DNA from 4 places in the Streptomyces araujoniae genome. Region 3 is predicted to be linked to each of the others. Evidence: riboswitches for the same ligand, from Rfam matches in the RefSeq annotation. Region 3 holds a riboswitch; each other region holds the start of a gene.
What was found. A riboswitch is a leader RNA that binds a small molecule or an ion and turns the genes downstream of it on or off. The one in region 3 is predicted to bind cobalamin.
Positions count from the first base shown of each region.

Region 1: another riboswitch for cobalamin. It lies ahead of ACQ9ZG_RS23390 (ribonucleoside-diphosphate reductase subunit alpha); the one in region 3 lies ahead of ACQ9ZG_RS28540 (CoA-acylating methylmalonate-semialdehyde dehydrogenase).
Region 2: another riboswitch for cobalamin. It lies ahead of ACQ9ZG_RS06085 (cobalamin biosynthesis protein); the one in region 3 lies ahead of ACQ9ZG_RS28540 (CoA-acylating methylmalonate-semialdehyde dehydrogenase).
Region 4: another riboswitch for cobalamin. It lies ahead of ACQ9ZG_RS11265 (ABC transporter substrate-binding protein); the one in region 3 lies ahead of ACQ9ZG_RS28540 (CoA-acylating methylmalonate-semialdehyde dehydrogenase).

Region 1 covers NZ_CP194070.1:5,394,799-5,402,446, reverse strand. The annotation lists gene ACQ9ZG_RS23410 (carbon starvation CstA family protein) at 1-1,487, shown strand, start outside; gene ACQ9ZG_RS23405 (YbdD/YjiX family protein) at 1,484-1,687, shown strand; gene ACQ9ZG_RS23400 (hypothetical protein) at 1,818-2,495, shown strand; gene ACQ9ZG_RS23395 (GNAT family N-acetyltransferase) at 2,495-3,004, shown strand; cobalamin riboswitch at 3,057-3,191, shown strand; gene ACQ9ZG_RS23390 (ribonucleoside-diphosphate reductase subunit alpha) at 3,326-5,740, shown strand; gene ACQ9ZG_RS23385 (ribonucleotide-diphosphate reductase subunit beta) at 5,740-6,759, shown strand; gene ACQ9ZG_RS23380 (ABC transporter ATP-binding protein) at 6,942-7,648, shown strand, end outside.
Region 2 covers NZ_CP194070.1:1,433,845-1,441,492, forward strand. The annotation lists gene ACQ9ZG_RS06070 (class II aldolase/adducin family protein) at 1-285, opposite strand, end outside; gene ACQ9ZG_RS06075 (inorganic phosphate transporter) at 563-1,831, shown strand; gene ACQ9ZG_RS06080 (hypothetical protein) at 1,844-2,083, shown strand; cobalamin riboswitch at 2,246-2,374, shown strand; gene ACQ9ZG_RS06085 (cobalamin biosynthesis protein) at 2,612-3,637, shown strand; gene ACQ9ZG_RS06090 (cobyric acid synthase) at 3,696-5,603, shown strand; gene ACQ9ZG_RS06095 (putative cobaltochelatase) at 5,600-7,633, shown strand; gene cobO (cob(I)yrinic acid a,c-diamide adenosyltransferase) at 7,633-7,648, shown strand, end outside.
Region 3 covers NZ_CP194070.1:6,687,418-6,695,065, forward strand. The annotation lists gene ACQ9ZG_RS28520 (enoyl-CoA hydratase) at 202-1,011, opposite strand; gene mmsB (3-hydroxyisobutyrate dehydrogenase) at 1,008-1,940, opposite strand; gene ACQ9ZG_RS28530 (enoyl-CoA hydratase/isomerase family protein) at 1,937-3,004, opposite strand; gene ACQ9ZG_RS28535 (acyl-CoA dehydrogenase family protein) at 3,001-4,155, opposite strand; gene ACQ9ZG_RS28540 (CoA-acylating methylmalonate-semialdehyde dehydrogenase) at 4,152-5,654, opposite strand; cobalamin riboswitch at 5,882-6,060, opposite strand; gene cobF (precorrin-6A synthase (deacetylating)) at 6,246-7,043, shown strand; gene ACQ9ZG_RS28550 (hypothetical protein) at 7,182-7,379, opposite strand.
Region 4 covers NZ_CP194070.1:2,657,820-2,665,467, forward strand. The annotation lists gene ACQ9ZG_RS11240 (PLP-dependent cysteine synthase family protein) at 1-253, opposite strand, end outside; gene ACQ9ZG_RS11245 (MoaD/ThiS family protein) at 253-531, opposite strand; gene ACQ9ZG_RS11250 (putative leader peptide) at 655-765, opposite strand; gene ACQ9ZG_RS11255 (ABC transporter ATP-binding protein) at 835-1,632, opposite strand; gene ACQ9ZG_RS11260 (FecCD family ABC transporter permease) at 1,709-2,749, opposite strand; gene ACQ9ZG_RS11265 (ABC transporter substrate-binding protein) at 2,746-3,744, opposite strand; cobalamin riboswitch at 3,785-3,979, opposite strand; gene ACQ9ZG_RS11270 (M67 family metallopeptidase) at 4,010-4,432, opposite strand; gene ACQ9ZG_RS11275 (amino acid permease) at 4,633-6,078, opposite strand; gene ACQ9ZG_RS11280 (DUF2017 domain-containing protein) at 6,413-7,024, opposite strand; gene clpS (ATP-dependent Clp protease adapter ClpS) at 7,094-7,411, opposite strand; gene ACQ9ZG_RS11290 (nicotinate phosphoribosyltransferase) at 7,491-7,648, shown strand, end outside.

The DNA of each region.
Region 1 (7,648 bases), 1.3 Mb from region 3:
TGCTCCTCGCGATCGTCGCGGGCGGCTGGGTGGCCGAGTCCTCGTGGGCGGACTTCTTCACCCTGGAGCCGGGCACGCTGGTCATCTGGATGATCGTGTACGGGTTCCTCGCCTCCGTGCTCCCCGTCTGGCTGCTGCTCGCCCCGCGCGACTACCTCTCCACCTTCATGAAGGTCGGCACGATCGCGCTGCTCGCCCTGGGTGTGGTGGTCGCGCTGCCGACCCTGAAGATGCCCGCGGTCACCGACTTCGCCTCCAGCGGCTCGGGCCCGGTCTTCGCCGGTTCGATGTTCCCGTTCGTCTTCATCACCATCGCCTGCGGCGCCCTCTCCGGCTTCCACTCCCTGGTCTCCTCCGGCACCACGCCGAAGATGGTCCAGAAGGAGACGCAGATCCGGGTGATCGGCTACGGCGCCATGCTGGTCGAGTCGTTCGTGGCGATCATGGCGATGATCGCGGCCTGCATCATCGACCCGGGGCTGTACTTCGCCATCAACGCACCCGTCGGTGTGATCGGTGACAGCGTCCAGTCCGCCTCCGAGGCCGTCGCCAACTTCGGCTTCACCATCACCCCGGACGCCCTGGCCCAGGCCGCCAAGGACGTCGAGGAAGCCAGCCTGCTCTCCCGGACCGGTGGCGCCCCCACCTTCGCGCTCGGCATGGCGGAGATCTTCTCCGCGGTGATCGGCGGAACGGCGATGAAGGCGTTCTGGTACCACTTCGCGATCATGTTCGAGGCGCTCTTCATCCTCACCACCGTCGACGCCGGAACCCGGGTCGGGCGCTTCATGCTCCAGGACATGCTGGGCAACGCCTACAAGCCGTTCCGCGAGGTCAGCTGGAAGCCGGGCGTCTGGTTCGCCAGCGCCGTCGTGGTCGGCGGCTGGGGCTACTTCCTCTGGGTCGGCGTACACGACCCGCTGGGCGGCATCAACCAGCTCTTCCCGCTCTTCGGCATCGCCAACCAGTTGCTGGCCGCCGTCGCGCTCGCCGTCTGCACCACCCTGCTGGTGAAGTCCGGCCGCCTGAAGTGGGCCTGGGTCACCGCCGTACCGCTCGCCTGGGACGTGGCGGTCACCCTCACCGCGAGCTGGCAGAAGATCTTCTCCCCGGACGTGAAGGTCGGCTTCTTCGCCCAGCGCGACAAGTACCAGGCGGGCATCGACGCGGGCGAGGTGCTGGCCCCCGCCAAGTCCATGGACGACATGCGGACCATCGTCACCAACTCCACCGTCGACGGGGTGCTCTGCGCGCTCTTCGCCCTCCTCATCATCGTCGTCCTCGTGGACGCCGGCCGGGTCTGCTACAAGGCCATCCGCGACCCGGAGACCGTCAAGCTCCACGAAACGCCGTTCGTGCAGTCGAAGTTCGTCGCCCCGGCCTCGCTCTTCGCCACCAAGGAGGAGAAGGCCGAACTGGCGGAGGCCGGAGTCGGCCCCGAGGGCGGCCTGCGCAAGGAGCCGGCCGGGACGGGGAGCCGGACATGACCGTCGCAGACGTCCGGCGGGTGGCGGGGCGGATCCGTTTCTACGTCCGCGAGCTGACCGGCGAGGCCGCGTACGACCGCTATGTGGCGCACGCCAGGTCACACGATCCGGACGCGCCGGTGATGAGCCGCCGCGCCTTCGAGCGCAGCCGTACGGACGCCCGCGAGGCGGACCCCCGCGAGGGCTTCCGCTGCTGCTGACCCCTGTCGGCCGATCGGGGCCGCCGCACCCCTTCCGGGGCGCGGCGGCCCCTTTTCGCGCCCCGGGCGAGCCCGTCCGCCGTTCGGTCCCCCGGTGCGCGGAGCCCCGACCGTACGAAAGGATGTGCCCATGGCATCGCACATCCGGCGGCCCCGGCTCCGCCCCCTCCTCCTGGCCGCGGCCCTGGCACTGGCGGCGGTCACGGGCTGCGGCACCGCGCCGGCGCCCGGTTCGGAGCCGGCGGCGGAGCGGAGCCCTTCGGCCGGACCGGTGCCCGACCGGGCGGAGCTGGAGGCGCGGGCGGGCGCGGCGCAGCTCGTCACGGACCATGTCTGGGTGACCGGGGCCGCGGGCTACGCCCTGGCGCGCCAGTCGGTCGGGGTGCTCGGTGACGACGGGTTCGGCAGCTCCTACACCGCGCCGGACGGCGGTCTGTTCCAGCTGTCGGTGGAACGCCGCCCGCACGCCGTGGCGGAGTGCACGGGTGCCGCCGCGCCCGCCGGCGGCACGGAGCCCCCGGAGACGTGCGAGCGGGACGGCGAACACTGGTACCGGGCCACGGAGTCGGACCACGCGTACGCCCGGGAGCGGGGCGGGCTCGTGATCACGGTGAGCGGGGCGCGCGAGAGGGTGGACCGGGCGACGCTGCGGTCGGCGGCGCGGGCCGCCCACCGCGCCGACGACCACGAGCTGGACCGGGTGCTGCCGCCCGCCGGGGGCGGCTTTGGACAACGGCCCGTCGAGCGCGGCGACCTGCCGCCGGTGGGCGACGGTGCCCCGGACAACGAGGTGGGAGCGAGCGGCTGATGGATCTGACGATCAGGGTGGCGGAGCCCGCCGAGTACGCCGTACTCGGCGAGATCATCGCCGAGGCCTACCTCGGCGACGGTCTGCTGGACGGCCCGGCGGACCCCTACCTCCTCAAACTGCGGGCGGTGGCACAGCGGGCGGCCGAGGCCGAGGTGCTCGTGGCGCTCGACGCGGACGGGGTGGTGGTCGGGGGTGTGACGTATGCCGCTCCCGGCACTCCGTGGCGCGATATCTCCGGTCCGGACGAGGCCGAGTTCCGGATGCTCGCCGTGGCCCGCGCCGGGCGGGGACGGGGCGTGGGAGAGGCGCTCGTCCGGGCGTGCGTCGAGCGGGCCCGGTCCGCCGAGGGCGTCCGGGGGCTGGTGCTGTCGACGCAGCCGGCCATGCTCCCGGCCCATAGGATCTACCGTCGGCTCGGCTTTCTGCGGACCCCTGAGCGGGACTGGGAGCCGGTTCCTGGCCTGCGCCTCATGACCTTCCGGCTGGAGCTGGAGACGGCCTCCTGAAGGGCGCAAGCAATCAACGCGACACAACATGTGGGGGCCGCATCATCTGGCGGCCCCCACATGTATGCTCGACCTCGCTGTCGCCGCAGGGGAATCCGGTGCGAATCCGGAACTGTCCCGCAACGGTGTGATCAGTGTGCTTTTGCACACCCGAAGTCCGAAGACCTGTCGACAGTACGTCCGGCTCGCCCGAACCGGACGGTAGACGTCCGGGCCTCGCGGATGGGCCGGTGGACGCCGTAGCAGTGCTGCCTTGTCAGGCATCGTGCTGCCCGGTTTCCCCGCTCGCCGCCGGCCCCCAGCCGAGCGAGGGAAAGCCCAGTGACCATCGCGCCCGCCGATCCGGTTTCAGCCACCGAATCCGCTGCCTCCACCGCGTCCGGAGAAGGCACGACCGACGGACCCGGGACCGCCCTGCTGCGGACCCTGACCGACCTCACCGTCGATCTGCCCGACACCGACCCCGGACGGGTCGCCGCCTCCGCGCTCCGCGGGCGCAACGCCCGCTCCGACGAGGCCGAGTTGCGCACGCTGGCCACCGAGGCGGCGGCGGGCCTGATCTCCGAGGACCCGGCGTACTCCAGGCTCGCCGCCCGGCTGCTGACCCGGACGATCGCCGAGGAGGCCGCGAGCCAGGGCGCCACGTCCTTCTCCGCCTCGGTCGCCGTCGGCCACCGCGAGGGCCTGATCGCGGACCGCACCGCCGCCTTCGTGGAGCTGCACGCCGAGGCGCTGGACGCGCTGGTGGAGCGGACGCTGGCCGAGGGCGCGGACGACCGCTTCGGCTACTTCGGCCTCCGTACGCTGCACAGCCGTTACCTGCTGCGCCACCCGCTCACCCGTCAGGTCATCGAGACCCCGCAGCACTTCATGCTGCGCGTGGCCGCGGGCCTCGCCGAGGACGAGTCGGTGCGCGCGCTGGACGAGGTCGCCGCGCTCTACGGGCTGATGAGCAAACTGGACTACCTCCCCTCCTCCCCCACGCTCTTCAACTCCGGCACCCGGCACCCGCAGATGTCCTCCTGCTATCTGCTGGACTCCCCCAAGGACGAGCTGGACTCGATCTACGACCGCTACCACCAGGTGGCGCGTCTGTCGAAGCACGCGGGCGGCATCGGCCTCTCCTACTCCCGTATCCGCGCCCGGGGTTCGCTGATCCGGGGCACCAACGGGCACTCCAACGGCATCGTGCCGTTCCTCAAGACGCTGGACGCCTCCGTGGCGGCGGTGAACCAGGGCGGCCGGCGCAAGGGCGCGGCGGCGGTCTACCTGGAGACCTGGCACGCGGACATCGAGGAGTTCCTGGAGCTGCGCGACAACACGGGTGAGGACCAGCGGCGTACGCACAACCTCAACCTGGCGCACTGGATCCCGGACGAGTTCATGCGCCGCGTCGACGCGGACACCGAGTGGTCGCTGTTCTCCCCCGCCGACGTGCCCGAGCTGGTCGACCTGTGGGGCGACGAGTTCGACGCGGCCTACCGCGCGGCCGAGGCCAAGGGCCTGGCCCGCAAGACGATGCCGGCGCGTGAGCTGTACGGCCGGATGATGCGGACCCTCGCCCAGACCGGCCAGGGGTGGATGACGTTCAAGGACGCCTCCAACCGGACCGCGAACCAGACCGCCGAGCCGGGCCGGGTCGTGCACTCCTCGAACCTGTGCACGGAGATCCTGGAGGTCACCAACGACGGCGAGACGGCCGTCTGCAACCTGGGCTCGGTCAACCTGGGCGCGTTCGTGGCCAACGGCTCGATCGACTGGGAGCGCCTGGACGCCACCGTCCGTACGGCCGTGACCTTCCTCGACCGGGTCGTCGACATCAACTTCTACCCGACCGAGCAGGCCGGGAACTCCAACTCCCGCTGGCGGCCGGTCGGCCTGGGCGCCATGGGCCTCCAGGACGTCTTCTTCCAGCTGCGCCTGCCGTTCGACTCCCCGCGGGCCCGCGCCCTCTCCACGCAGATCGCCGAGCGCATCATGCTCGCGGCGTACGAGGCCTCCTGCGACCTGGCCGAGCGCTCGGGCCCGCTGCCCGCGTGGTCGGAGACGCGTGCCGCGCGCGGTGTGCTCCACCCCGACCACTACGACACCGAGCTGAACTGGCCGGAGCGCTGGGACGCCCTGCGCGCCCGGGTCGCGAAGACCGGCATGCGCAACTCGCTGCTGCTCGCCATCGCGCCGACCGCGACGATCGCCTCGATCGCCGGTGTGTACGAGTGCATCGAGCCGCAGGTCTCCAACCTGTTCAAGCGCGAGACGCTCAGCGGCGAGTTCCTCCAGGTGAACGCCTACCTGGTGGACGAGCTGAAGAAGCTCGGCGTGTGGGACGCCCGCACCCGTGAGGCGCTGCGCGAGGCCAGCGGCTCGGTCCAGGGCTTCGCCTGGATCCCCGAGGACGTGCGGGCGCTGTACCGCACGGCGTGGGAGATCCCGCAGCGCGGTCTGATCGACATGGCGGCGGCCCGTACGCCGTTCCTCGACCAGAGCCAGTCGCTCAACCTGTTCCTGGAGACGCCGACGATCGGCAAGCTCTCCTCGATGTACGCGTACGCCTGGAAGCAGGGGCTGAAGACGACGTACTACCTCCGCTCGCGCCCGGCGACCCGGATCGCCCGTGCCGCGTCCGGCCAGGCGGCGGCCGCCGCCCCCATTCCCGTACAGCAGGCGACGGCTCCCGACGCGGACGCCATCGCCTGCTCCCTCGAAAACCCCGAGTCCTGCGAGGCCTGCCAGTAATGAGCACCACGAACAACGAGAAGAACCTGCTCGACCCGGGATTCGAGCTGACCCTGCGTCCCATGCGGTACCCGGACTTCTACGAGCGCTACCGGGACGCGATCAAGAACACCTGGACCGTGGAGGAGGTCGACCTCCACTCGGACGTGGCCGACCTCGCCAAGCTGTCGCCGGGTGAGCAGCACATGATCGGCCGGCTGGTGGCGTTCTTCGCGACCGGCGACTCGATCGTCTCCAACAACCTCGTGCTGACGCTGTACAAGCACATCAACTCCCCCGAGGCGCGGCTGTACCTGTCGCGGCAGCTCTTCGAGGAGGCCGTGCACGTCCAGTTCTATCTGACGCTGCTGGACACCTACCTGCCCGACCCGGACGACCGGGCGGCGGCGTTCGACGCGGTCGAGGAGATCCCCTCCATCCGCGAGAAGGCGCAGTTCTGCTTCAAGTGGATGGACTCGGTCGAGACGATCGACCGCCTGGAGACGAAGGCCGACCGCCGTCGCTTCCTGCTGAACCTGATCTGCTTCGCGGCGTGCATCGAGGGGCTGTTCTTCTACGGCGCCTTCGCGTACGTCTACTGGTTCCGCTCGCGCGGCCTGCTGCACGGCCTCGCCACGGGCACCAACTGGGTCTTCCGTGACGAGACGATGCACATGAACTTCGCCTTCGAGGTCGTGGACACCGTCCGCAAGGAGGAGCCCGAGCTCTTCGACGACGCGCTCCAGCAGCAGGTCACCGACATGCTGAAGGAGGCCGTCGAGGCGGAGCTGCAGTTCGGCCGCGACCTGTGCGGCGAGGGTCTGCCGGGCATGAACACCGAGTCGATGCGCCAGTACCTGGAGTGCGTCGCCGACCAGCGGCTGGCCCGCCTGGGCTTCCCGACGGTGTACGGCTCGGAGAACCCGTTCTCCTTCATGGAGCTGCAGGGCGTCCAGGAGCTGACGAACTTCTTCGAGCGCCGCCCGTCCGCCTACCAGGTGGCGGTGGAGGGCTCGGTCGGGTTCGACGACGACTTCTAGGCCCGTTCCAGAACCTGAAAGGCCCCACCGTGCCGCGGAGCACGGTGGGGCCTTCCGCGTCCCCTGACGGCATGACGAGAACCGGCCGAACGGAGAAAACACTTGGACTGGACCAAGCCTTGGCGTGCACACTCTCAGATCGATCACGCCCGACCGGGCCCAGCTCGCTCAGAGAGGCGTACATGCCCGTCATCGAAGTGGCAGACCTCGTCAAGGAGTTCAGTCGGCCCAAACGGCAGGAGGGCGCCTTCGCCGGCATCCGCACGCTCCTGACCCGTGAGCGGACCGTGAAGCGCGCGGTCGACGGCGTCGACTTCACGGTCGAGCGGGGCGAGATGGTCGGCTATCTCGGCCCCAACGGCGCGGGGAAGTCCACCACCATCAAGATGCTCACCGGCATCCTCGTCCCCACCTCCGGCACGGTCACGGTCGCCGGTGCCACGCCCTGGCGGGACCGGTCCCGCAACGCCCGCCGGATAGGCGTGGTCTTCGGCCAGCGCAGCCAGCTCTGGTGGGACCTGCCCCTGCGCGACTCGCTCTGGCTGATCGGCCGTCTCTACGACGTGCCGGAGGCCCGGTTCCGCGAGAGGCAGCGGGAGTTCAGCGAGGTGCTGGACCTGGGCCCGTTCCTCGACACCCCCGTCCGCCAGCTCTCCCTGGGCCAGCGGATGCGCGGCGACCTCGCCGCCGCGATGCTCTACGACCCGGACATCCTCTACCTGGACGAGCCGACGGTCGGGCTGGACGTCATCGCCAAGGAGCGGATACGCACCTTCGTCGGGGAGCTGAACCGGGAGTCGGGCACGACGGTCGTCCTCACCACCCACGACCTGGACGACGTCGAGGAGCTCTGCGACCGGATCGTCCTCATCGACCACGGCAAGGTCGC
Region 2 (7,648 bases), 5.3 Mb from region 3:
GGCGGCCGCGTCGGTCTCCCGGTAGACCGTGAGGTGGAGGGGGAGTTCGCTGGTCGGCCGGAGCCTCCCGAGGACCTGGCGGCCGTCGAGGCCGACGCCGACCGCGTCGCGCGGTCCGAGCCGGTCGTAGGGCACCCCGCTGGGGGTCACCAGGACCAGGTCCCCGACCCGGGCGGAGACATTGCCCGAGGTGCCGACGACCAGCCCGTCGGCGGCGCTGCGGCGGGCGGTCTCGACCACCTTCCGCCAGGCCCGGGCGACGGATTCCGGCTGCTGCTCGCTCATGGGGCGAGCGTAGGGGTGACGGCCCGGAAGCGGAACGTGATCCCCCACGTGACGGGGATCTCTTCCGGGCCCGGGACCGTCCGTCAAAGTCTTCGCCAACGAGGGGTAAAGGGCAGCCCAGGCGGTGCCCCAGGGACCCTGCACAGCCCCTCGCGCACACAAACGGAACCGGCGCACTCCGCTTGGGGACACCACAGCGCCCCGCCCAGTTCATCTTCCGTTCACTCAGGTTGCCTACGGTCCACGAGCCACTGACGTCGAACGATTGCCTGGGTAAATGGAACACATCACGCTGCTGCTTGCGATTGTGGTCGTAACAGCTCTCGTGTTCGATTTCACGAACGGTTTCCACGACACCGCCAACGCGATGGCGACCACCATCTCGACCGGCGCGATGAAGCCCAAGACAGCGGTGGCCATGTCCGCCGTTCTCAACCTGATCGGCGCGTTCCTGTCGGTGGAGGTCGCCAAGACGATCTCCGGCGGGATCGTCAACGAAGACGGCATCAGAACAGAGGTCATCTTCGCGGCGCTCGTCGGCGCCATCCTGTGGAATCTCTTCACCTGGCTGCTGGGCCTTCCGTCCAGCTCCTCCCACGCCCTGTTCGGCGGTCTGATCGGCGCCGCCGTGATGTCGGCCGGCTGGTCCTCGATCAACGGCGGCACCGTCGTCACCAAGGTGCTGCTGCCCGCGATCGCCGCCCCGCTGGTCGCCGGGATCGCCGCGATGCTGGCCACCCGGCTCACGTACCGGATCAACCGGAACGTCACCGACCCGAACCAGCAGAAGTCCACCGCCAAGGGCTACCGGGCCGGGCAGATCGCCTCCGCCGGTCTCGTCTCGCTCGCCCACGGCACCAACGACGCCCAGAAGACGATGGGCATCATCACGCTGGCGCTGGTCACCAGCGGTGTCCTGGCCCCCGGCTCCAACCCGCCCATGTGGGTCATCGTCTCGGCCGGTGTCGCCATCGCGCTCGGCACCTACCTCGGTGGCTGGCGCATCATCCGCACCATGGGCAAGGGCCTCACCGACCTCCAGCCGCCGCAGGGCTTCGCCGCCCAGACCAGCGCGGCCACGGTCATCCTGGCCTCCTCGCACCTCGGCTTCTCGCTCTCCACCACGCAGTCCTGCTCCGGCGCCGTCATGGGCGCGGGCCTCGGCCGCAAGGGCGGGGTGGTCCGCTGGTCCACCGCCACCCGGATGTTCGTCGCCTGGGGTCTGACGCTCCCGGCCGCCGCCCTGGTCGGCGCCGGTGCCGAGTTCCTCACCAAGCAGGGCCCCTGGGGCATCGCCGTCACGGCGGTCATCCTGGTCGGCGGCTCCTTCGCCATCTGGCTGGCCTCGCGCCGCGAGCCGGTCGACCACACCAACGTCAACGACACCGACGACACGACGGCGGACGAGCCGCAGGGCGTCGTCACCACCGCCATGGCCGCGGTCGCCCCGCCGCCCACCGCCGGTGCGGTCTCCGAGCTCTCGACCACCATCCCGGCCCCGGCCGGGGCGCCCGACGACACGCCCCGCCCCGCGGCCACGGTGTAAGGACAGATCCGCATGAAAATCGACTGGGCAGCTCTCGCCTCCGTCTTCGGTGTCAGTCTCGTCGTCACCGTCGCACTGGTCGGCGTCTTCACCCTGGGCATCGTCGCCCTCTCCAAGCTGTCGGCCCCGGCCGACAGCGACACCCCCGCCGCCTCCGGCGGTACGGCAGCGCTGGCGCGCACCGGCGCGTACGCCGCCTTCGCGGCGTGCGTGGCGGCGGTCGCGTACGGCATCTATCTGATCGTCGCCTGACCCGCGCCGACGCACTCCATCGGGCCGGACACACCACCGTGTGTCCGGCCCGATGCGCGTCCGCGTGTGCGTCTGCGCACACCGGGCCTCCGCAGGTCAACAGCAAGTTGACGGCCGTTCTCGCAGCGTGGTGGACTGCCTGGGCCATTACGGCGACAGGAGAGGAAGCCGGTGCGAATCCGGCGCGGTCCCGCCACTGTCACCGGGGAGCACTCCCCCACACCGGAGTCACGGCCCGCCGCGCGCGGGCTGGAAGGCCGGGGGACGTGCGGATCCGGGAGCCAGGAGACTCTCGTCGCCGGACACGTCGAACCAGGGCGCGGACCCTGAGTTAAGGACCTGACGCCATGCCTGGCCGCCGAGCGCCGCAGCCGCCGTTGCCGCTGTTCCCGTACGTGCCGTCGTTCCCGCACGTGCCGCTGTTCCCGTACGCCGGAACCTCCCGCCCCGCGACGGCCTGACCCCGTGCGTGCCGATCGCGCTCCTCTGCGCGCCGATCGCCTTCCCGTACGCGCCGGCCGCGCTCCTCTGCGTGCCGGGCGCGTCTTCGCGTACGGCGCCACCGCCGGGCTCGTCGCCGACGCCCTGCTCGGTGACCCCCGCCGGGGGCACCCCGTCGCCGGTTTCGGGCGGGTGGCCGCGCGCGTGGAGTCGCTGCTGTGGCGGGACGACCGGGGCCGGGGCGCGCTGCACACCCTCGTCTGCGCCGGAGGCGCCGTGGGGGCCGCCGCGCTGACCGCCCGTGCCGTACGGGGGCGCCCCGCGCTCGCCGTCGCGCTGACCGCCGCCACCACCTGGTCGGTCGTCGGCGGTACGTCGCTGGGCCGGGAGGCCCGCGCCATCGGGGGCGCGCTGGCCGCCGGGGACCTGGAGGTGGCCCGGGAGCGGCTGCCGCATCTGTGCGGGCGCGACCCGCAGGCCCTGGACGGCCCGGGGATCGCCCGCGCGGTCGTGGAGTCGGTCGCGGAGAACACCTCGGACGCCGTCGTGGGCGCGCTGGTGTGGGGCGCGATCGGCGGGGTCCCCGGGCTCGTCGGCTTCCGGGCCGCGAACACGCTGGACGCGATGGTCGGCCACAAGTCGCCCCGCTACCGCCGCTACGGCTGGGCCTCGGCCCGCCTGGACGACGTGGTGGGCTGGCCCGGCGCCCGGCTGACCGCCGCGCTGGCCGTGGTGGCCGGCGGGCGGCCCGCGGAGGCCGTACGCGCCTGGCAGGCGGACGCGCACCGCCATCCGAGCCCGAACGCGGGCCCGGTGGAGGCGGCGTTCGCGGGGGCGCTCGGCGTACGGCTGGGCGGCACGCTCGCGTACGCCGGGCGCGTGGAGCACCGGCCGGTGCTGAACGGGGCGTCCGGGCGGGAGGTCCGGGGCAGCGACATCGAGCGGGCCGTCGGGCTCTCGCGGCGGGTGGGCGCGCTGGCCCTGGGGGTCTGTGTAGCGGGCCGGCTGGTGGCCGGGCACCTGGTCGCGAACCGGTCGGCCGCAGGGCGTTCGGGGGCAGGACCTTCGACCGCAGGGCTTTCGGTCGGGGCACGGAAGCGGGGGCGGGGATGACCGGCGTGGGCGCGAGCGGTACGGCATCGAGCGGTGCGGTACGGGAACGGGGGCGGGCATGAGCGGCGGCGGGCTGCTGGTCGCGGGGACGACCTCCGACGCGGGCAAGAGCGTCGTCACGGCGGGCATCTGCCGCTGGCTGGTGCGCCGGGGCGTGAAGGTCGCGCCGTTCAAGGCGCAGAACATGTCCCTCAACTCCTTCGTCACCCGCGAGGGCGCCGAGATCGGGCGCGCCCAGGCCATGCAGGCCCAGGCCGCCCGGGTGGAGCCGACGGCGCTGATGAACCCGGTGCTCCTGAAGCCGGGCAGCGACCGTTCCAGCCAGGTCGTCCTGATGGGCAGGCCGGTCGGCGAGATGAGCGCCCGGGGGTATCACGGGGGCCGTCAGGAGGCCCTGCTCGGGACGGTCACGGACTGCCTGGAGCAGCTGCGGTCCACGTACGACGCGGTGATCTGCGAGGGCGCCGGGTCACCGGCCGAGATCAACCTCCGGCGCACCGACATCGTGAACATGGGCATCGCGCGGGCCGCCCGCTTCCCCGTGCTGGTCGTCGGGGACATCGACCGGGGCGGGGTCTTCGCCTCGTTCTTCGGGACGACGGCCCTGCTGAGCGCGGAGGACCAGTCGCTGGTCGCGGGCTATCTGGTGAACAAGTTCCGGGGCGACGTCTCGCTGCTGGAGCCGGGGCTGGACATGCTGTACGGGCTGACCGGGCGGCGTACGTACGGGGTGCTGCCGTACGCCCACGGGCTCGGCATCGACGAGGAGGACGGGCTGCGGGTCTCCCTGCGGGGTGCGGTGCGCGAGTCGGTCGTGGCGCCGCCGCACGGGGAGGACGTGCTGCGGGTCGCGGTCTGCGCGGTGCCGCTGATGTCCAACTTCACGGACGTGGACGCGCTGGCCGCCGAACCGGGCGTCGTCGTGCGGTTCGTGGACCGGGCCGAGGAGCTGGCCGACGCGGACCTGGTCGTCGTGCCCGGCACGCGCGGCACGGTGAAGGCGCTGGCCTGGCTGCGTGAGCGCGGGCTCGCGGAGGCGCTGGTGCGGCGGGCGGCCGAGGGGCGTCCGGTGCTGGGGATCTGCGGCGGGTTCCAGGTGCTCGGTGAGCGCATCGAGGACGAGGTGGAGTCGCGGGCCGGGGTCGTGGACGGGCTGGGACTCCTTCCCGTACGCGTCCGCTTCGACCGGGCCAAGACGCTGGCGCGGCCGGTGGGTTCGGCGCTCGGTGAGGTGGTGGAGGGGTACGAGATCCACCACGGGGTGGCCGATGTACGGGGCGGGGAACCGTTCCTGGACGGCTGCCGGGTCGGGGCGGTGTGGGGCACGCACTGGCACGGGTCGCTGGAGAGCGATGCGTTCCGGCGGCGGTTCCTGGAGGAGGTGGCCCGGGCCGCCGGGCGGCGGTTCGTACCGGCGCCGGACACCTGTTTCGGGGTGCTGCGGGAGGAGCAGTTGGACCGGCTCGGGGATCTGGTGGAGGAGCACGCGGACACGGACGCGTTGTGGCGGCTGATCGAGGGGGGCGCGCCGCGCGGGTTGCCGTTCGTGCCGCCGGGGGCCCCTTCGGGGCCGGGGGACGTGGGTGCGGGTGCGGGTGCGGGTGCGGGTGCGCCGGAGAGCCGGGGCACTGCCCCGGACCCCGCTCCTCAATCGCCGGAGGGGCTTGAAAATCCCGGGTCCGCCCCGGCAAAGGGCCAGGGGGTTGAAAATCCCGGGTCTGCCGGGTTAAAGGGCCAGGGGCTTGAGAATCGCGGGTCCGCCGCGTCAAGGGGCCAGGGGGTTGAAAATCCCAGGTCCACGGCGTCAAGGGACCAGGAGCTTGAGAATCCCGGGTCCGCCGCGTCAAGGGACCAGGGGGTTGAGAATGCCGGGTCCGCCGCGTCAAAGGGCCCGGAGCTTGAGAATGCCGGGTCCGCCGGGCTCGGGCAGGAAGCTGAACAGCATGTCGACGAGGAGGCCTTGTGAGTACGCCCTATCCGTTCACCGCGATCGTCGGGCAGGACGACCTGCGGCTCGGGCTGTTGCTGAACGCCGTCAGTCCGGCCGTCGGCGGCGTGCTCGTGCGGGGTGAGAAGGGGACCGCCAAGTCCACCGCCGTGCGGGCGCTGGCCGCGCTGATGCCCGAGGTCGCCGTCGTACCGGGGTGCCGGTTCTCCTGCGACCCGGTCTCGCCCGACCCGGCGTGTCCCGACGGGCCGCACGCGGAGGCGGCCGGAGTGGCACGGGCCGCGCGGACCGTGGAGCTGCCCGTGGGCGCGTCCGAGGACCGGCTCGTGGGGGCGCTGGACATCGAGCGGGCGCTCTCGGAGGGCGTGAAGGCGTTCGAGCCGGGGCTGCTGGCCGACGCGCACCGGGGGATCCTGTACGTCGACGAGGTCAACCTCCTCCACGACCACCTGGTGGACCTGCTGCTGGACGCGGCGGCCATGGGTGCCTCGTACGTCGAGCGCGAGGGCGTCTCCGTACGGCATGCGGCACGGTTCCTGCTGGTCGGCACGATGAACCCGGAAGAGGGCGAGCTGCGGCCGCAGTTGCTGGACCGGTTCGGGCTGACCGTGGAGGTCTCCGCCTCCCGGGACACCGACGAGCGGGTGGAGGTCGTACGGCGCCGGCTCGCGTACGACGACGATCCCGAGGGGTTCGCCGCGCGCTGGGCCGAGGAGGAGGGCGCCCTGCGCGAGCGGATCGCGGGCGCGCGGGCCCTGCTGCCCCGGGTCGTGCTCGGTGACGGCGTGCTGCGGCAGATCGCGGCCACCTGCGCCGCGTTCGAGGTGGACGGGATGCGGGCCGACATCGTGATGGCCCGGACCGCGACCGCGCTCGCCGCCTGGGCCGGGCGCGAGGAGGTCACCGCCGACGACGTACGGCAGGCCGCCCTGCTGGCCCTCCCCCACCGGCGGCGCCGCAACCCGTTCGACGCACCGGGCCTCGACGAGGACAAGCTCGACCGGACGCTGGACGAGGCCGGTCCGCAGGAGAACCACGACGACGACGATCCCGACCCCGGTCCCGATGGCGGCGGTGACGGCGGCGGAGGCGGTGGCGTTCCGCCGCAGGCCGACGGGGAGGACCGGACTCCGCCCCAGGGCTCCGAGGGCGATGCGCCGTCCCCGGCCCCCGAGGGCGCGCCCGGTGCGCCCGGACGGCCCGCCGGCAGCGAGCAGCAGCCGGTGGCCGCCGCCGAGCCGTTCCGTACGAAGATGCTCAGCGTGCCGGGGCTCGGTGAGGGCGCTGCGGGGCGGCGCTCCCGGGCCCGTACCGAGCACGGGCGTACGACCGGCGCGCGGCGGCCCGAGGGAGCGCTGACCAAGCTGCACCTGGCCGCCACCGTGCAGGCCGCCGCCCCGCACCAGCGTGCGCGCGGGCGCAGCGGGCGCGGGCTCGTGGTGCGCCGGGACGACCTGCGGCAGGCGACCCGGGAGGGGCGGGAGGGCAACCTCGTGCTGTTCGTCGTGGACGCCTCCGGGTCGATGGCGGCCCGGCAGCGGATGAGCGCGGTCAAGGGGGCCGTGCTCTCGCTGCTGCTGGATGCCTACCAGCGGCGGGACAAGGTCGGTCTGGTCACCTTCCGGGGCAAGGAGGCGGAGGTGGCGCTGCCGCCGACCTCGTCCGTGGACGCGGCCGCCGCCCGGCTGGAGTCGCTGCCGACGGGCGGGCGCACTCCGCTGGCCGCCGGGCTGCTCAAGGCCCATGACGTGCTGCGGGTGGAGCGGTTGCGCGATCCGTCGCGCCGGCCGCTGCTCGTCGTGGTCACGGACGGCCGGGCGACCGGGGGGCCGGAGCCCGTGGCGCTCGCGGGGCGGGCGGCGCGGCTGCACCGCTCGGAGGGGACGGCCTCGGTCGTCGTGGACTGCGAGTCGGGGTACGTACGCCTCGGTCTCGCCGGGGAGCTGGCCCGGGAGCTGGGAGGCACCGCCGTCACGCTGGACGAGCTGCGGGCCGACTCGATCGCCGGGCTCGTCAAGGACGTCACCGCCGCCGGGAGGGCCGCCTAATGCCGCAGGGACAGC
Region 3 (7,648 bases):
AACGCGCATCGCGGTGTGGATCATCCCGTGCGCGGGACGGGCTCCGACGGGGTGGGAGACCGGCGGGCGGTGCCCACTCCCACCGGGCACCCCTGCCCTCCGCAGGCAATTGCGCATATATGCAATAAGGGGGGTGTGCGGGTGGGTGCCCCCTGCCCTTCCCGTCGCGGGAGGGGCAGGGGGCACCGGGGTGCGCGCGGCTCAGCGGTGGGTGAACTCCGCGGGCCGCTTCTCGGTGAAGGCCTTCATGCCCTCCTTCTGGTCGGCCGTCGCGAACACCGCGTGGAACAGGCGGCGTTCGAAGCGGACGCCCTCGGCGAGCGTGGTCTCGAAGGCGCGGTTCACCGCCTCCTTCGCCATCATCGCGACCGGCGCCGACATCCCGGCGACCGTCTCCGCGGCCGCCAGCGCCTCCGTCAGCAGCGCCGCGTCCGGGACGATCCGGGAGACCAGCCCGGCCCGTTCCGCCTCCTGGACGTCCATGTTCCGGCCGGTGAGACAGAGGTCCATCGCCTTGGCCTTGCCGACCGCCCGGGTCAGCCGCTGGGAGCCGCCGATGCCGGGGATCACCCCGAGCCGGATCTCCGGCTGCCCGAAGACGGCCGACTCCGAGGCGATCACCAGATCGCAGAGCATCGCCAACTCGCAGCCCCCGCCCAGGGCGTAGCCCCGTACGGCGGCGATCGTCGGGGTCCGGAGCCGGCCGAGCCGGTCCCAGGCGGTGAACCAGTCGCTGAGATACATGTCCATGTAGCTCTGCGGCTGCATCTCCTTGATGTCCGCGCCCGCCGCGAACGCCTTCTCGCCGCTGCCGGTGATGACGATGCAGCCGACGCCCGGGTCCCGGTCCAGCGCCTCGGCCGCCTCCACCGTCTCGCGCATGACCTCCAGGCTCAGCGCGTTGAGCGCCTTGGGGCGGTTCAGGGTGAGCAGGGCCGTACGGCCCCGGCGCTCGACCAGGATCGTCCCGTACGGGCCCGGGGTGGCGGGGGTGTCGTCGTGCTCGCTCATGCGGGGGTGCCCTCCTGCGTCTCGGTGGTCTGCGGCGAAGCGGCCCGGATCGCGCGGACGATCCCGGAGAAGTCCTGGTCCGCTCCGGCCCCTTCCGCGAACCGTGCGTACAACTCGGCTGCCCTGAGCCCCAGTTCGGCGTCGATGCCGCCTGCCCGCAGGGCGTTGGCGGCCAGGCCGAGGTCCTTCGCCATCAGGGGGGCGGCGAAGCCGGGGCGGTAGTCGCGGTTGGCCGGGCTGGTCGGGACGGGGCCGGGGACCGGGCAGTTGACGGTGAGGGCCCAGCACTGGCCGGAGGCCGCCGATGCCACGTCGTACAGCGCCTGGTCGGAGAGGCCGAGGCTCTCGGCGAGGACGAACGCCTCGCTGACGGCGATCATCGAGACGCCCAGGATCATGTTGTTGCAGATCTTGGCCGCCTGCCCGGCACCGGCCCCGCCGCAGTGCACCGCCTTCTTCCCCATCACGGAGAGCAGCGGCTCGGCCGCCGTGAAGGCGGCCTCGTCGCCTCCGGCCATGAAGGTGAGTGTGCCGGCCTCGGCACCCACCACCCCGCCGGAGACCGGGGCGTCCAGTGAGCGGTGACCGGTCGCCGCCGCTGCCGCGTGCGCGGCGCGGGAGTCGGCCACGTCGATGGTGGAGCAGTCGACGAACAGCGTGCCGGGGCGGGCCGCTTCGAGCAGCCCCTCCTGCCCGTAGAGGGAGAGGACATGGCGGCCGGCGGGCAGCATGGTGATCACCACGTCGGCGACCGCGGCGGCCTCCGTGGCGGACTTCGCCCGCTCCACCCCGCTCTCCTCGGCGGCGGCCAGACTGCTCTCCACCAGGTCGTGGCCGAGCACCCGGTATCCCGCCCGGACGAGGTTGGCGGCCATCGGGCCGCCCATGTGGCCGAGGCCGATGAACGCGACGGTCGTGGTGGTGGTCACCAGGGCACCTCCTGCGGTGAGTCGGCTGCGGCGAGGAACAGCTCCTCGTCGCCGGTCGGTGCGAAGTACCGGGCCACGTCCGCCTCCGTGACCTCCACGAGCGTCCCCGGGGTCCAGCGTGGGGCGCGGTCCTTGTCGATCACCTGGGCCCGGATGCCCTCCACCAGATCGGCGGAGGAGAGCGCCGCGTACGAGACGCGGTACTCCTGCTCCAGCACCCGCTCCAGCGGCCCGAGTCCACGGGTCCGGCGCAGTGCGGCGAGGGTGACCTTGAGCGCCACGGGCGAACGGCCCAGGATCGTCTTCGCCGCCTCACCGGCCGCCGGGGCGTCGGAGGCGAGCAGCCGGTCCACGATCTCCTCGACCGTGTCGGCGGCGTAGCAGTGGTCGATCCAGGCCCGGTCGGCCTCCAGCACCCCGGGGGGCGCCTGCCGGACGTGGCGCCCCAGCACCTCGGGTACCTCCTCCGTCCGCAGCGCGGCGAGGAAGGCGGGCAGCTCCGCCGCCGGGACGAAGTGGTCGGCCAGCCCGCACAGCAGTGCGTCCCGGGCCCCCACCACCGCCCCGCTCAGGGCGAGATGGGTGCCCAGCTCCCCGGGGGCCAGGGCCAGCAGATACGTGCCGCCGACATCCGGCACGAAGCCGATCCCGGTCTCCGGCATGGCCACCTTCGACCGCTCGGTGACGATCCGGACGCTGCCGTGCGCCGAGACGCCGACCCCGCCGCCCATCACGATGCCGTCCATGACGGCCACGTACGGCTTCGGGTAGCGGGCGATCCGGGCGTTCAGCCGGTACTCGTCGCGCCAGAACGCGGCCGACGCCCTGCCGCCCGCGCGGGCGTCCTCGTAGATGGACCGGATGTCGCCGCCCGCGCACAGGCCGCGCTCCCCGGCGCCGGTGAGGACGACCGTGGCCACCGCCGGGTCGTGCTCCCACCGGTCCAGGGCCGCCGCGATCGTCCCGACCATGTCGTGGGTGAGGGCGTTGAGCGCCTTGGGCCGGTTCAGGGTCACCACCCCCGTACGCCCCTCGGTACGGACGACGACGTGCTCCTCGGTCATCGCAGGGCTCCCGTCAGACTCCGGGCCACAATGACGCGCATGATCTCGTTGGTCCCTTCCAGGATCTGGTGGACCCGCAGGTCCCGGACGATCTTCTCGATGCCGTACTCGGAGAGATAGCCGTAGCCGCCGTGGAGCTGGAGCGCCCGGTCGGCGACCGCGTACCCGGTGTCGGTGGCGAACCGCTTGGCCATCGCGCACAACTCCGGTGCCCCCGGCGTCTTCCGGTCCAGCGCCTCGGCGGCCTGCCGCACCAGCGCCCGGGCGGCGGCCAGTTCGGTCGCCATGTCGGCCAGCCGGAACTGCAGCGCCTGCGCCTCCAGCAGCCGTGCCCCGAACGCCTCCCGGTCCGCGAGATGGGCCAGGGAGCGGTCCAGCGCGCTCTGCGCCCCACCCAACGAGCAGGCGGCGATGCCGAGCCGGCCGCCGTTGAGGCCGTTCATCGCGATCCGGAAACCCTCGCCCTCGGCGCCCAGCATCCGGTCGGCCGGGACGCGCACACCGTCGAGCACGACCTGCCGGGTGGGCTGCGCGTTCCACCCCATCTTCTTCTCGTTGGCCCCGAACGACAGCCCCGCGTCGTCCCGTTCGACGAGGAACGCGGAGATCCCGCCGGGACCGCCGTCACCCGTGCGGGCCAGCACGATGTAGAGGTGCGCGGCACCCGCCCCGGAGATGAACTGCTTCGTCCCCGTCAGGACGTAGTGGTCGCCGTCGCGCTCGGCGCGGGTGCGCAGCGCCGCCGCGTCGGAGCCCGCGCCCGGCTCGGTCAGGCAGTAACTGCCCAACTGCTCCATGGTGCACAGCTCCGGCAGATACCGGGCGTGCTGCGCCTCGGTGCCGTACCGGTCGACCATCCAGGCGACCATGTTGTGGATCGAGAGATATCCGGCGACCGACGGGCAGCCGGTGGCCAGGGCCTCGAAGACGAGGACCCCGTCGGAGCGGGACAGCCCGGAGCCGCCCACCTCCTCCCGTACGTACACGCCTCCGAGCCCGAGGTCCGCCGCCTTCCGCAGGACGTCGACGGGGAAGTGCTTCTCCTGGTCCCAGGCCACCGCGTGCGGGGCCAGGTGCTCCTGGGCGAAGTCGAGTGTGGTCTCGACGACCGCGAGCTGGTCGTCGCTGAGCAGGGTGGTCACAGCGGTCATCCCATGGTCGGAATCGTGAAGCTCGCACCGTCCCGGATCCCGGAGGCGGGCCAGCGCGAAGTGACGGTCTTGGTACGGGTGTAGAAGCGGATGGCGTCCGGACCGTGCTGGTTCAGGTCCCCGAAGCCGGACCGCTTCCAGCCGCCGAACGTGTGGTAGGCCACCGGCACCGGGATCGGCACGTTCACGCCGACCATGCCGGTGTCGACCCGGCGGGTGAAGTCGCGTGCGATGTCGCCGTCGCGGGTGAAGAGGGCGACGCCGTTGCCGTACGCGTGCTCCGAGGGCAGCCGCAGCGCCTCCTCGTAGTCCGCCGCGCGGACCACACAGAGCACGGGCCCGAAGATCTCCTCCTGGTAGATCCGCATGTCCGGGGTGACCCGGTCGAAGAGCGAGGCGCCCGCGAAGAACCCGTCCTCGTGGCCCCCGAGGGTGAAGTCCCTTCCGTCCACGACCAGTTCGGCGCCCTCCTCGACACCGAGGTCGACATAGCCCCGCACCCGGTCCACCGCGTCGCGGCCCACCAGCGGCCCGAAGTCGGCGTCCGGGTCGTCCGAGCGGCCGATCCGCAGCTCGCCGATCCGCTCGGTGAGCCTGGCGACCAGCGCGTCGGCGGTGGCCTCACCGACCGGCACGGCCACCGAGATCGCCATGCACCGCTCGCCCGCCGAGCCGTACCCGGCCCCGATCAGCGCGTCCACCGCCTGGTCCAGATCGGCGTCCGGCATCACGATCATGTGGTTCTTGGCCCCGCCGAAGCACTGCGCCCGCTTCCCGTGGGCGGCGGCCGTCGCGTAGATGTGCGCGGCGATCGGCGTCGAGCCGACGAAGCCGAGCGCCTTGACGCGCGGGTCCTCCAGCAGGGTGTCCACGGCCTCCTTGCCGCCGTTGACGACGTTCAGGACCCCCGGCGGAAGCCCGGCCTCCAGGAAGAGTTCGGCCAGCCGCAGCGGTACCGAGGGGTCGCGCTCCGAGGGCTTGAGGATGAAGGCGTTGCCGCAGGCCAGGGCGGGCGCGGCCTTCCAGAGCGGGATCATCGCCGGGAAGTTGAACGGGGTGATGCCCGCGACCACGCCGAGCGGCCGGCGCAGCGAGTGCACATCGATCCCGGCGCCCGCGTTGTCGGTGAACTCGCCCTTCAGCAGATGCGGGACACCGGCCGCGAACTCCACCACGTCCAGACCGCGCGCGATGTCGCCGTGCGCGTCGGCCACGGTCTTGCCGTGCTCGGAGGAGAGCAGCCGGGCCAGGGAGTCCTTCTCCTTCTCCACGAGCTGGAGGAAGCGCAGCAGCACGCGGGCGCGGCGCTGCGGGTTCCACTCGCCCCACTCCCGCTGGGCCTCGGCGGCATCGGCGATGGCGGCCTCGGTCTCGGACCGGCCGGCCAGCGGCACCCGGGCCTGCACCTGCCCGGTGTTGGGGTCGTAGACATCGCCGTACGTGCCCGAGGTGCCGGGCGTGTGCTTGCCGCCGATGAAATGGGTGAGTTCGCGGACCATGGAAACCTGCTCTCGTCGGTGAGATCGTCAGGAGAGATCCGGGGATGGCGCACGGCTGCCACCGGCCCGCGCACCGGTCGGGTGCACGGGGGCGCGGAAGGGCTGCCGCCAGGGGGGACGCGAAGGGCGGGGCCGTCAGGGGGCGGGGAGAACCGCTCGCCGGGACGTGCCCGCGGGGCCGTGGGTGCGGACCGGTGCCATGCGTGTCTGCTCCATCCTCGTGGAAACACGGAACTATTCCCGTGGCCGGTATCCTGACTCCCGGATCAGCGCGCGCCCTCGTGCCTTCCCGACGGCTGGTTCGCCGTCAGTGGCGTGTCCTGCGAGGACGGACTCCCCGGTCACAGTGGCGGGACCGCGCCGGAATCGCACCGGCTTCCCTGACACCACGGGCCTTCGAGGCGCCCGGCACGATGCCGGTCGCCTCTCTGCTCACGAACATATAGTTGGACGTCCTAGTAAGTCCACCCCGCCTCGCTCCGACACGGACGCGCCCTCGCCCCGGGCCGGGTCCTGCCCGCGCCGGTCGGTGCCGACGGCCGCCCCGCCCCCTGCCCGGGCCGGCGGCCCGCCCTGGCATGATCGGCCGACATGAGCGACGCACCACCACGCCACATCCTCGTCATCGGCATGGGCGCCGGTGACCCCGACCACCTGACGCTCGCCGCGATCAAGGCGATGCGCCGGGCGCAGGTCTTCTTCGTGCTCGGCAAGGGCCGCGAGAAGGAGTCCCTCACCCGGCTGCGACGGGACATCCTGGCCGAACACCTCACCGGCCCCTACCGGGTCGTCGAGGCCGAGGACCCCTGGCGGGACCGCACCCAGGACGACCGGGGGCGCTACACCTCGGCGGTCCACGACTGGCGCCACCGCCGCGCCGACATCTGCGAGCGCCTGATCGCCGAGGAGCTGGCACCGGGGGAGTGCGGGGCCTTCCTGGTCTGGGGCGACCCGTCCCTGTACGACAGCACCCTGGCGATCCTGGAAGACATCCGGGACCGGGGGACGGTGGAGTTCGGGCATGAGGTGATCCCCGGCATCAGCAGCGTCTCCGCCCTCGCCGCCCGCCACCGTACGTCCCTGAACCAGGTGGGCCGCCCGATCCGCATCACCCCCGGCAGGCGGCTCGCGGAGGGGTTCCCGGACGACGACGGCGACATCGTGGTGATGCTCGACGGCCACGAGAGCTTCACCCATCTGACGGGCCGGGGGCTGTGGATCTACTGGGGCGCCTACATCGGCACCCCGGACGAACTCCTGGTCTCCGGCCCGCTCGACGAGGTCGCGGACCGGATCAGCCGCGTGCGCGCCGAGGCCCGCGAACGGCACGGCTGGATCATGGACACGTACCTGCTGCGTCAGGGGCCGGGCGCGTCGGGCGGCGCCTGAGGCGGTGAAGCCGCCCGTATCCGAGGCGGTGTCGGCCGCTGATGGGCCCCGGCCCGTGAGCGGGGGCCCGGACAAGGGGTGGCGGGCCGTGCGAGGCGCGGGCGGCGGCGCCGCACCTCGTCGTCGGGCCCTGCCGGGTCAGCTCCGGGACTCGTGCGCCCGGATCAGGCCGAGCCCGTGGCCGAGGCTCGGGCACTCGGCACTCAGCTCGTTGCCCCGCACCAGATAGTTGTCCACGCGCCCGTCGGTGGCGCGCTCCACGGCCCGGTACTGCGTGCCGTTCACCGTGATCGTCCAGCCGTCGCCGTCCTGGGCCCAGCCGACTGTCTTCTTCATGCAGCGCTCCCCTTCTCTCCTCGCCGCCGCGGGTCGGCGGCCGTGTATTGGCAAGAAGAACGGCCTGTGACGCTCAGTGGTTCCGGCTCGCCTACGCCATTCGGTTACATCTGTGTCACCGTGCCACCACGAGCTGACCGGAAGTCAGCGAACGGGCGAAGGGGAGCGGAATCCGGGCCGTCCGAAGCCGCCGGGCGCCCTCCCTGCGTGGCCCGTGTCTCATTTCACTGTCCGAAGTGTGAACAACGGTGTGCGCCCGGCGGTCGTCC
Region 4 (7,648 bases), 4.0 Mb from region 3:
TGAGCTTGGCCGCCATGGCGAGCGAGATGCCGGTGTTGCCGCTGGTGGGCTCCAGGATGGTGCAGCCGGGGGTGAGCCGGCCGTCCTTCTCCGCCTGTTCGACCATGTGGAGCGCGGGGCGGTCCTTGATCGAGCCGGTGGGGTTGCGGTCCTCCAGCTTGGCCCAGATGCGGACGTCCTCGGACGGGGACAGCCGCGGGAGGCGGACGAGGGGGGTGTTCCCCACGGCCGCCAGCGGGGAGTCGTACCGCATCAGCGCATGCCGCCGGCGACGGCCGGGAGGATGGTGACATTGTCGCCGTCGCTGAGCTTGGTGGAGATGCCGTCCAGGAAGCGGACGTCCTCGTCGTTGAGGTAGACGTTGACGAAGCGGCGCAGCTGCTCGCCGTCGACGATGCGCTCACGGATGCCGTTGTGGCGGCTGTCCAGGTCGGCGAAGAGGTCGGCGAGGGTGTCCCCGTTGCCTTCGACGGCCTTGGCGCCGTCGGTGTAGGTGCGGAGGATGGTCGGGATGCGGACCTCGATGGCCATGGCGTGGGCTCCTGTCGAAAGCGGGAGGTGGCGTGGGGCGCGCGTTTCTTCCCCCGCGCGGGGGGTGGGGCGTGGTGCGTGGGACTCGCGCGGGCCCGGCCCGTCAGGCCGTGCGGCTCGCGGTCAGGCTGCGGGCGGGGGACAGATCGCGCTCTTGAGCCTGCACAGGTCGACGTGCAGCCGCGCGACGAGCAGCGTGCCCGGCGTCCTGTTGCTCACGTCATGGGGAACCATGCGGGCATCGTATCGATTCCCGGCCGGGAAACCCGAGTGTGATCCCACATCGTGGATGGTTGGCGCCCATCATGCGGACAGGACTGGGCGGCCGGGTCCCTCCGGGAGGTAGACGACGGTGGGGGCGCCGGTCTTCGGATGGGTGCTGACCTCGGCGGCGACGCCGTACACCTCGCCCAGCAGCTCCGCCGTCAGCACCTCCTCAGGGGTGCCGGAGGCGACGACCCGGCCGTCCTTGAGGACGTAGAGGCGGTCGCAGTAGTACGCGGCGAGGTTGAGGTCGTGCAGGGCCAGCAGGTTGGTGGTGCCCAGGCCCCGGACCAGGGAGAGGATCTCCAGCTGGTAGCGGATGTCCAGGTGGTTGGTGGGCTCGTCCAGGACGACGAGCGCGGGCTGCTGGACCAGGGCGCGGGCGACCAGGGCCCGTTGGCGTTCGCCGCCGGAGAGCGAGGCGAACGTACGGGGTTCGAGCGCGGCGATCCCGACCCGTTCCAGGGCGTCGGTGACCAGGGCGGTGTCGGCGGCGCTGTCCGCCTCCCAGAACCGCTTGTGCGGGGCGCGGCCCATGGCGACGACCTGGCCGACGGTCAGTTCGAAGCCGGCGTGGCTCTCCTGCGGGACGGTGGCGATGCGGCGGGCGCGGGACTTCACGGGGAGGGTGGCGAGGTCGTCGCCGTCCAGGAGGACCCGGCCGTGGGTGGGGCGCAGGGTGCCGTAGACGCAGCGCAGGAGTGTGGTCTTGCCGCTGCCGTTGGGGCCGACCAGGCCGACCGTCTCGCCGTCGGCGGCGATGAGGTCGACCGCGTCGACGAGGTGGCGGCCCTCGCCGGTCCCGTACGAGAGGGCCTCGGTGCGCAGGGTGGTCACGGGCGGGCTCCCTCGGGCGTGCGGACAGTCGTCGTGCGGGCGCGGCCCCCGTCCTCGGGGGCGGATCGTACGGTGCTCATGCCGGCGCCCCTTCCGGCCGGCGCCGCAGCATCCACAGGAAGAACGGGCCGCCGGTGAGCGCGGTGAGCACACCGACCGGGATGTCCTGCGGGGCGGCCAGGGTGCGGGCGGCCAGGTCCGCGAGGACCAGGAACACCGCCCCGCCGAGCGCGGCCACCGGCAGCAGCGCCCGGTGCGAGGCGCCCACCGCCATCCGGGCCATGTGCGGGACCATCAGCCCGACGAAGCCGATCGCCCCGCTGTACGCCACCAGCGCCCCGGTCATGAGCGAGGCGAGGACGAAGACGGCGGCCCGGAAGCGGGCGGTGTCCAGGCCCAGCACGGTCGCGCCCTCCTCCCCCACCAGGAGCAGGTCGAGCGGGCGGGCCAGGGTGAGGAGGACGGCCGTACCGGCGATCAGGGTGATCGTCGGGAGCGCGAGCATGTCCCAGCGGGCCGCGCCGAGGCCGCCGAGGGTCCAGTAGAGGACTTCCTGGAGGTGGTCGGCGCGGGCGGAGGTGACCAGGATCAGGCTGGTGAGGGCGGAGAGGATGTAGGAGACGGCGACCCCGGCGAGGACGAGCCGGTTGGTGGTGAGGCCGCCTCCGCCGCGCGCCAGGGTGTAGACGAGCAGCAGGGAGAGCAGCGCGCCGGCGAACGCGGCGGCCGGGATGGTCACGGTGGTGGCGAGGGAGGCGCCGATACCGAGGACGATCACCAGGACCGCGCCGGTGGAGGCCCCGGAGGAGACGCCGAGGAGGAACGGGTCGGCCAGCTGGTTCCGTACGAGGGCCTGGAGGACCGTGCCGATGACGGCGAGTCCGGCGCCGACGACGATGCCGAGCAGGACCCGGGGCAGCCGCACGTCCAGGACGATCGTGCGGAACGGGCTCGCCTCCGCCCGCCCGGTCAGGATGTCGATCACCTGGCCGGGCGGGATGCGGACGGAGCCGAGGGCGAGGGCGGCGACCACGGCGGCTGCGAGGAGGGCGGCGAGGGCGCCGACGACCAGGGTGTAGCGGAGCAGCCGCCGCGGTGCGGGGGTGCGGCAGGTCACGGGGTGGTGGCCGCCGGGTGGAGCTGGGCCGCGAGCTTCTCGACGGCGGCGGGGACGCGGACGCCGAGGACCGCGTCGGAGAGCGGCATCACCGCGAAGCGCTTGTTCTTGATGGCCGGGACGTCCGCGAGGGCCGGGTCGGTGAGGAGGCGCTTCTTCTTCTGTTCGACGGTGGTGGAGCCGTAGTCGTAGATCACGATCGCCTCGGGCTTGCGGGCGACGACGTTCTCCCAGGAGGCGTCCCCGAAGGACTTGTCGAGGTCGGCGAAGATGTTGGTGCCGCCGGCGCGCTTGATCAGCTCGTTGCCGATGCCCTTGCCGCCCGCGGTGAACGCGGTCTTGTCGCCGCTGTCGTAGACGAAGACGGGGAGGGCCTTGAGGTCCTTGAGCTTCTCGGCCGTGGCGGCGTTGTCGGCCTTGGCCCGCTTGATCCAGGCCTCGGCGCGGTCGCTGACGCCGAAGGTGCGGCCGACCTCGCGGATCTCTCCGTAGAGGGTCTCCATCGGGGTGTCGGCCTCGGCGCAGCTCTCGGTGTTGAGCCGGGTCTCGATGCCGGCCTTCTTCAGCGCCTCGCGGCCGCGCCCGTCGCCCGCGGCGAACGCGCTGGCGTAGCCGCCGTAGACGAAGTCGGGGTCGGCGGCGAGGACCTGCTCGTAGGAGGGGTACTCCTTGGCGATGACCGGGACGGAGGCGTAGTCCTCGGCGTACTTCGGCAGCACCTTGTCGTCGAGGTAGGCGGTGCCGACGAGGGACTTGGTGAGGCCCAGCTCCAGCATGATCTCGGTGACGTGCTGGTTCATGGTGACCACGCGCTTCGGCGCGGCCTTGTACGTGGTGGTGACACCGCAGTTGGTGACGGTGTACGGGAAGCCGTCGCTCTTCTCCGCGGCCTCGGGCCCGCCCTTGGCGTCGGGGCTCTCCGAGGAGGAGCAGGCGGTGAGGGCGAGCGGGAGCAGCACGGCGGCGGCTATGAGCGCGGGGGTGCGCCGGGACATGGCGGGGCCTCTCCGGGGGATTTCCGCGTCCCCTGGTCGATGCGGGAGAAGGCGGCGGGCCAGTTCCTGGCTTCCGGGCCGCCCTCCCGCGCGGAGTCGTCCACCGGGGAGTCGTCCGTACGGGAGGGGGCCCGGTCACAGTGGCGGGACCGTGCCGGATTCGCACCGGCTTCCTGGTTCCTGCTGCCTTGTGTTCGGGTCTGGGGTGCAGTGTGCCAGACGGATCCGGAGGGTCGGCGGGGCCCCCGGGGAGGAGCGTCGCGGCTCAGTACGCCTCGACGACCTGCACGTCTTCCTCGGTGATCTCGCCGTCCACGATGCGGTACGAGCGGAACTGGAAGGGGCCCGAGCCGTCGGTGTCGGCGGTGGAGACCAGGACGTAGTGGGCGCCGGGCTCGTTGGCGTACGTCACGTCGGTGCGGGAGGGGTAGGCCTCGGTCGCGGTGTGCGAGTGGTAGATGATCACGGGCTCCTCGTCGCGGTCGTCCATCTCGCGGTAGAGCTTGAGGAGGTCGCCGGAGTCGAACTCGTAGAACGTGGGCGAGCGGGCGGCGTTGAGCATGGGGACGAAGCGCTCGGGGCGCCCGGTCCCGGCCGGGCCCGCCACCACACCGCACGCCTCGTCGGGGTGGTCGGCGCGGGCGTGGGCGACGATCTGGTCGTGGAGCGCCTGGGTGATGGTCAGCATGGCAAGAGGATAGGCATGCGGCCCTCTCCGTACCGGTGGGTGGTACGGGGAGGGCCGCATGGTGGACGCCGGGGCCGTGGGGGGAGCTGAGCGGCCGGGACGCCCTGGGGAGGAGGGCCGGTCCAGGGCCCGTGGTCGACGGGCCCGCCCTCGGGTTCGGTGCTCGACGCGAGCGGGTGGGGTGCTCGCCGGAGCCTGGGTCAGCGCTTGGCGAAGGCGGTGTTCTCCGGGTCGCGCGACTTGAGCACCAGGTAGGAGACGCCCAGGAGGAGCGCCCAGAGCGGGGCGCAGTAGAGCGAGATCCGGGCGTCCTGGTCGATCGCCATCATGACGATGACCATGCCGATGAAGGCGAGCGCGAACCAGCTGGTGTACGGGGCTCCCGGGGCCTTGAACGAGGAGTGCGGGAGCACGCCCCGGTCGGCCATGCGGCGGTAGCGGATCTGGCTGAACAGGATCATGATCCAGGCCCACATGCCGGAGATGGTGGCGAAGGAGACGACGTAGTTGAACGCCTCGCCCGGCCACTGGTAGTTGATCCAGACGCCGACGAGCATCAGGGCGGCGGAGAAGGTGGTCCCGGTGAGCGGCAGGCCGTTCTTCGTGAGCTTGGTGAAGGCGCGCGGGCCCTGTCCGTTCATGGCCAGGTCGCGGAGCATGCGGCCGGTGGAGTACATGCCGGAGTTGCAGGAGGAGAGCGCCGCGGTCAGGACGACGAAGTTGACGATGGCGGCGCCGATGCCGAGCCCCATCTCCTCGAAGGCCTTCACGAACGGCGAGACGCCCGGCTTGAAGGTGGACCACGGCACGACCGACAGGATCATGATCAGGGCGCCGACGTAGAAGACGGCGATGCGCCACGGCACGGTGTTGATGGCCTTGGGCAGCACGGTCCTGGGGTCCTTGGACTCGCCCGCGGTGACGCCGACGAGTTCCACGGCGAGGAAGGCGAACATGACGATCTGGAGCGTCATCAGCATGCCGCCGATGCCGTTGGGGAAGAACCCGCCGTCGTTCCAGAGGTTGGAGACGGTCGCGGTGTCGCCCGCGTCGGAGAAGCCGATGGTCAGGACGCCGGCGCAGATGAGGATCATGCCGACGATGGCGGTGACCTTGACCATGGAGAACCAGAACTCCAGCTCACCGAAGAGCTTCACGGAGATCAGGTTGGCACCGTACAGAATGACGGTGAAGACGAGCGCGGAGAGCCACTGGGGAATGTCCCACCAGTACGTCATATAGGTGGCGGCGGCGGTGACTTCGGTGATTCCGGTGACGACCCAGAACAGCCAGTAGGTCCAGCCGGTGACGAATCCGAAGAAGGGGCCGATGAATTCGCGCGCGTACTCCGAGAAGGAGCCGGAGACCGGGCGGTACATGAGCAGTTCGCCCAGCGCCCGCATGATGAAGAAGATGACCAGCCCCGCGAGGCAGTAGGCCAGGATGAGGCTGGGTCCGGCCCGGTCGATCGCTTTGCCCGCGCCGAGGAAGAGCCCGGTGCCGATGGCTCCGCCGATGGCGATCATCTGGATCTGACGGGCGCCCAGACCTCGCTGGTACCCCTCGCCACCGGTCTCCGCCGCCGCGGCGCCCGCGCCGGGCTTTCCGCTGTCGGCCTGTCCCTCGTCGACCTGTGCCGATGTCATGTGTGGTGCGCCTTTCTCCACGCCGATCCGCGCCCTCAAGGCCGCGGATCAGGTCCTGATCCCCCCGGATATGGATGGAGTGCCACCGGCGTTCGGCCGGCTTGTGGCGACCCCCGGGAACAGGGGTGGCGTCCCCGGGCGATCGTGAAGATTTATCACGGCCGTCACAGGACACCATGGGACATTCTGTGGCGCACCCCACAGATAAAAGCGGACAAGAAACCCCATCCATCAGGAAAGGCGCTTATGTCTTGGGGCGATCATTACCCGGATCTGAGCGTCCGTTGAGCGAACGGAGTGGGCGCGGGCCGGCGCGGGACGGGGGCGGCGCCGATTACGGCATCTGGGTCTCGACGAGCGTTTCCTGGAGCGCGCCGAGCCAGAGATAGGCCATCACCATGGGCTTGCGCGGGTCGCTGTCGGGGAGCCGGTAGAGCGAACCGCTCTCACCCTCGTCCTCGTCGGAGACCTCCAGCCGGGTGCCGATGGTGAGGCGCAGGTCGTTGAGCGCGCCGAGCCAGGCGCGGCACTCCAGGGCGGTGAGGGTGAGCACGGCCGCGCCGTCCCCGGCGGGCGAGAGGGCGTCCAGCGTCCGCACGACGGCGAGGGCGTCCTCGCGCTTGCGGGTGCGCAGGTCCATCTCGGTGAAGCGGCGGAACTCGGCGGACAGCTCGCGCAGCTCCTCCTCGCCCGCGCCCTCGGGGGCGGACCCGTCGGGGCCGCCGTACGCGTCGGGGAAGAGCCGGGCCAGGGCCGGGTCGGAGGGCGGCTTGCTGGGCCCCTCGGCGAAGAGCGCGGCGAGCGGGTCCTCGCCCTCGGCGGGGGTGTCGCCCGGACCGATCAGTTCGAGCAGCTGCACGGCGAGGGAGCGCAGGATCGAGATCTCGACCTCGTCGAGCGCGACGGCCGCGCCGCCGCCCGGGGTGGCCTCGAAATGGCCGGCCATGGATTCTCCGATGGTGGGACGGACGGGGCAGGGAGGCCGGGGCGGCGGTCGCGGCCCCGGGGCCGGGGGCTAGTTGCGGTCCTGGGTGAGGGTGGCCCACAGCCCGTAACCGTGCATGGCCTGGACGTCGCGCTCCATCTCCTCGCGGCTCCCGCTGGAGACGACGGCGCGGCCCTTCTGGTGCACGTCCAGCATGAGCTTGTGGGCCTTGTCCTTCGAATAGCCGAAGTAGGCCTGGAAGACATAGGTCACATAGCTCATGAGGTTGACCGGGTCGTTGTGGACGAGCGTCACCCACGGGACGTCCGGCTCGGGGACCACGAAGGTCTCCTCGGCCGAATCGGGACGTTCGATCTCCAGGGGGGTAGCAACGCTCACCTGTCCCATGCTGCCACCCGGAGGGGTCCGGCGCACAAACGGACCCCACATCTCGTCACTTTGACGAATAGGGGGTAGCATCCCAGCCATGAACTCAGCGGACCTCGGGCGACGGGTCGGCGTTCCGTCGACCGCGCTCTTCACCGACCAGTACGAGCTGACCATGGTGCAGGCGGCACTCAAGGCCGGCACCGCCTCCCGCCGCTCCGTCTTCGAGGCGTTCACCCGCCGGCTGCCCGAGGGGCG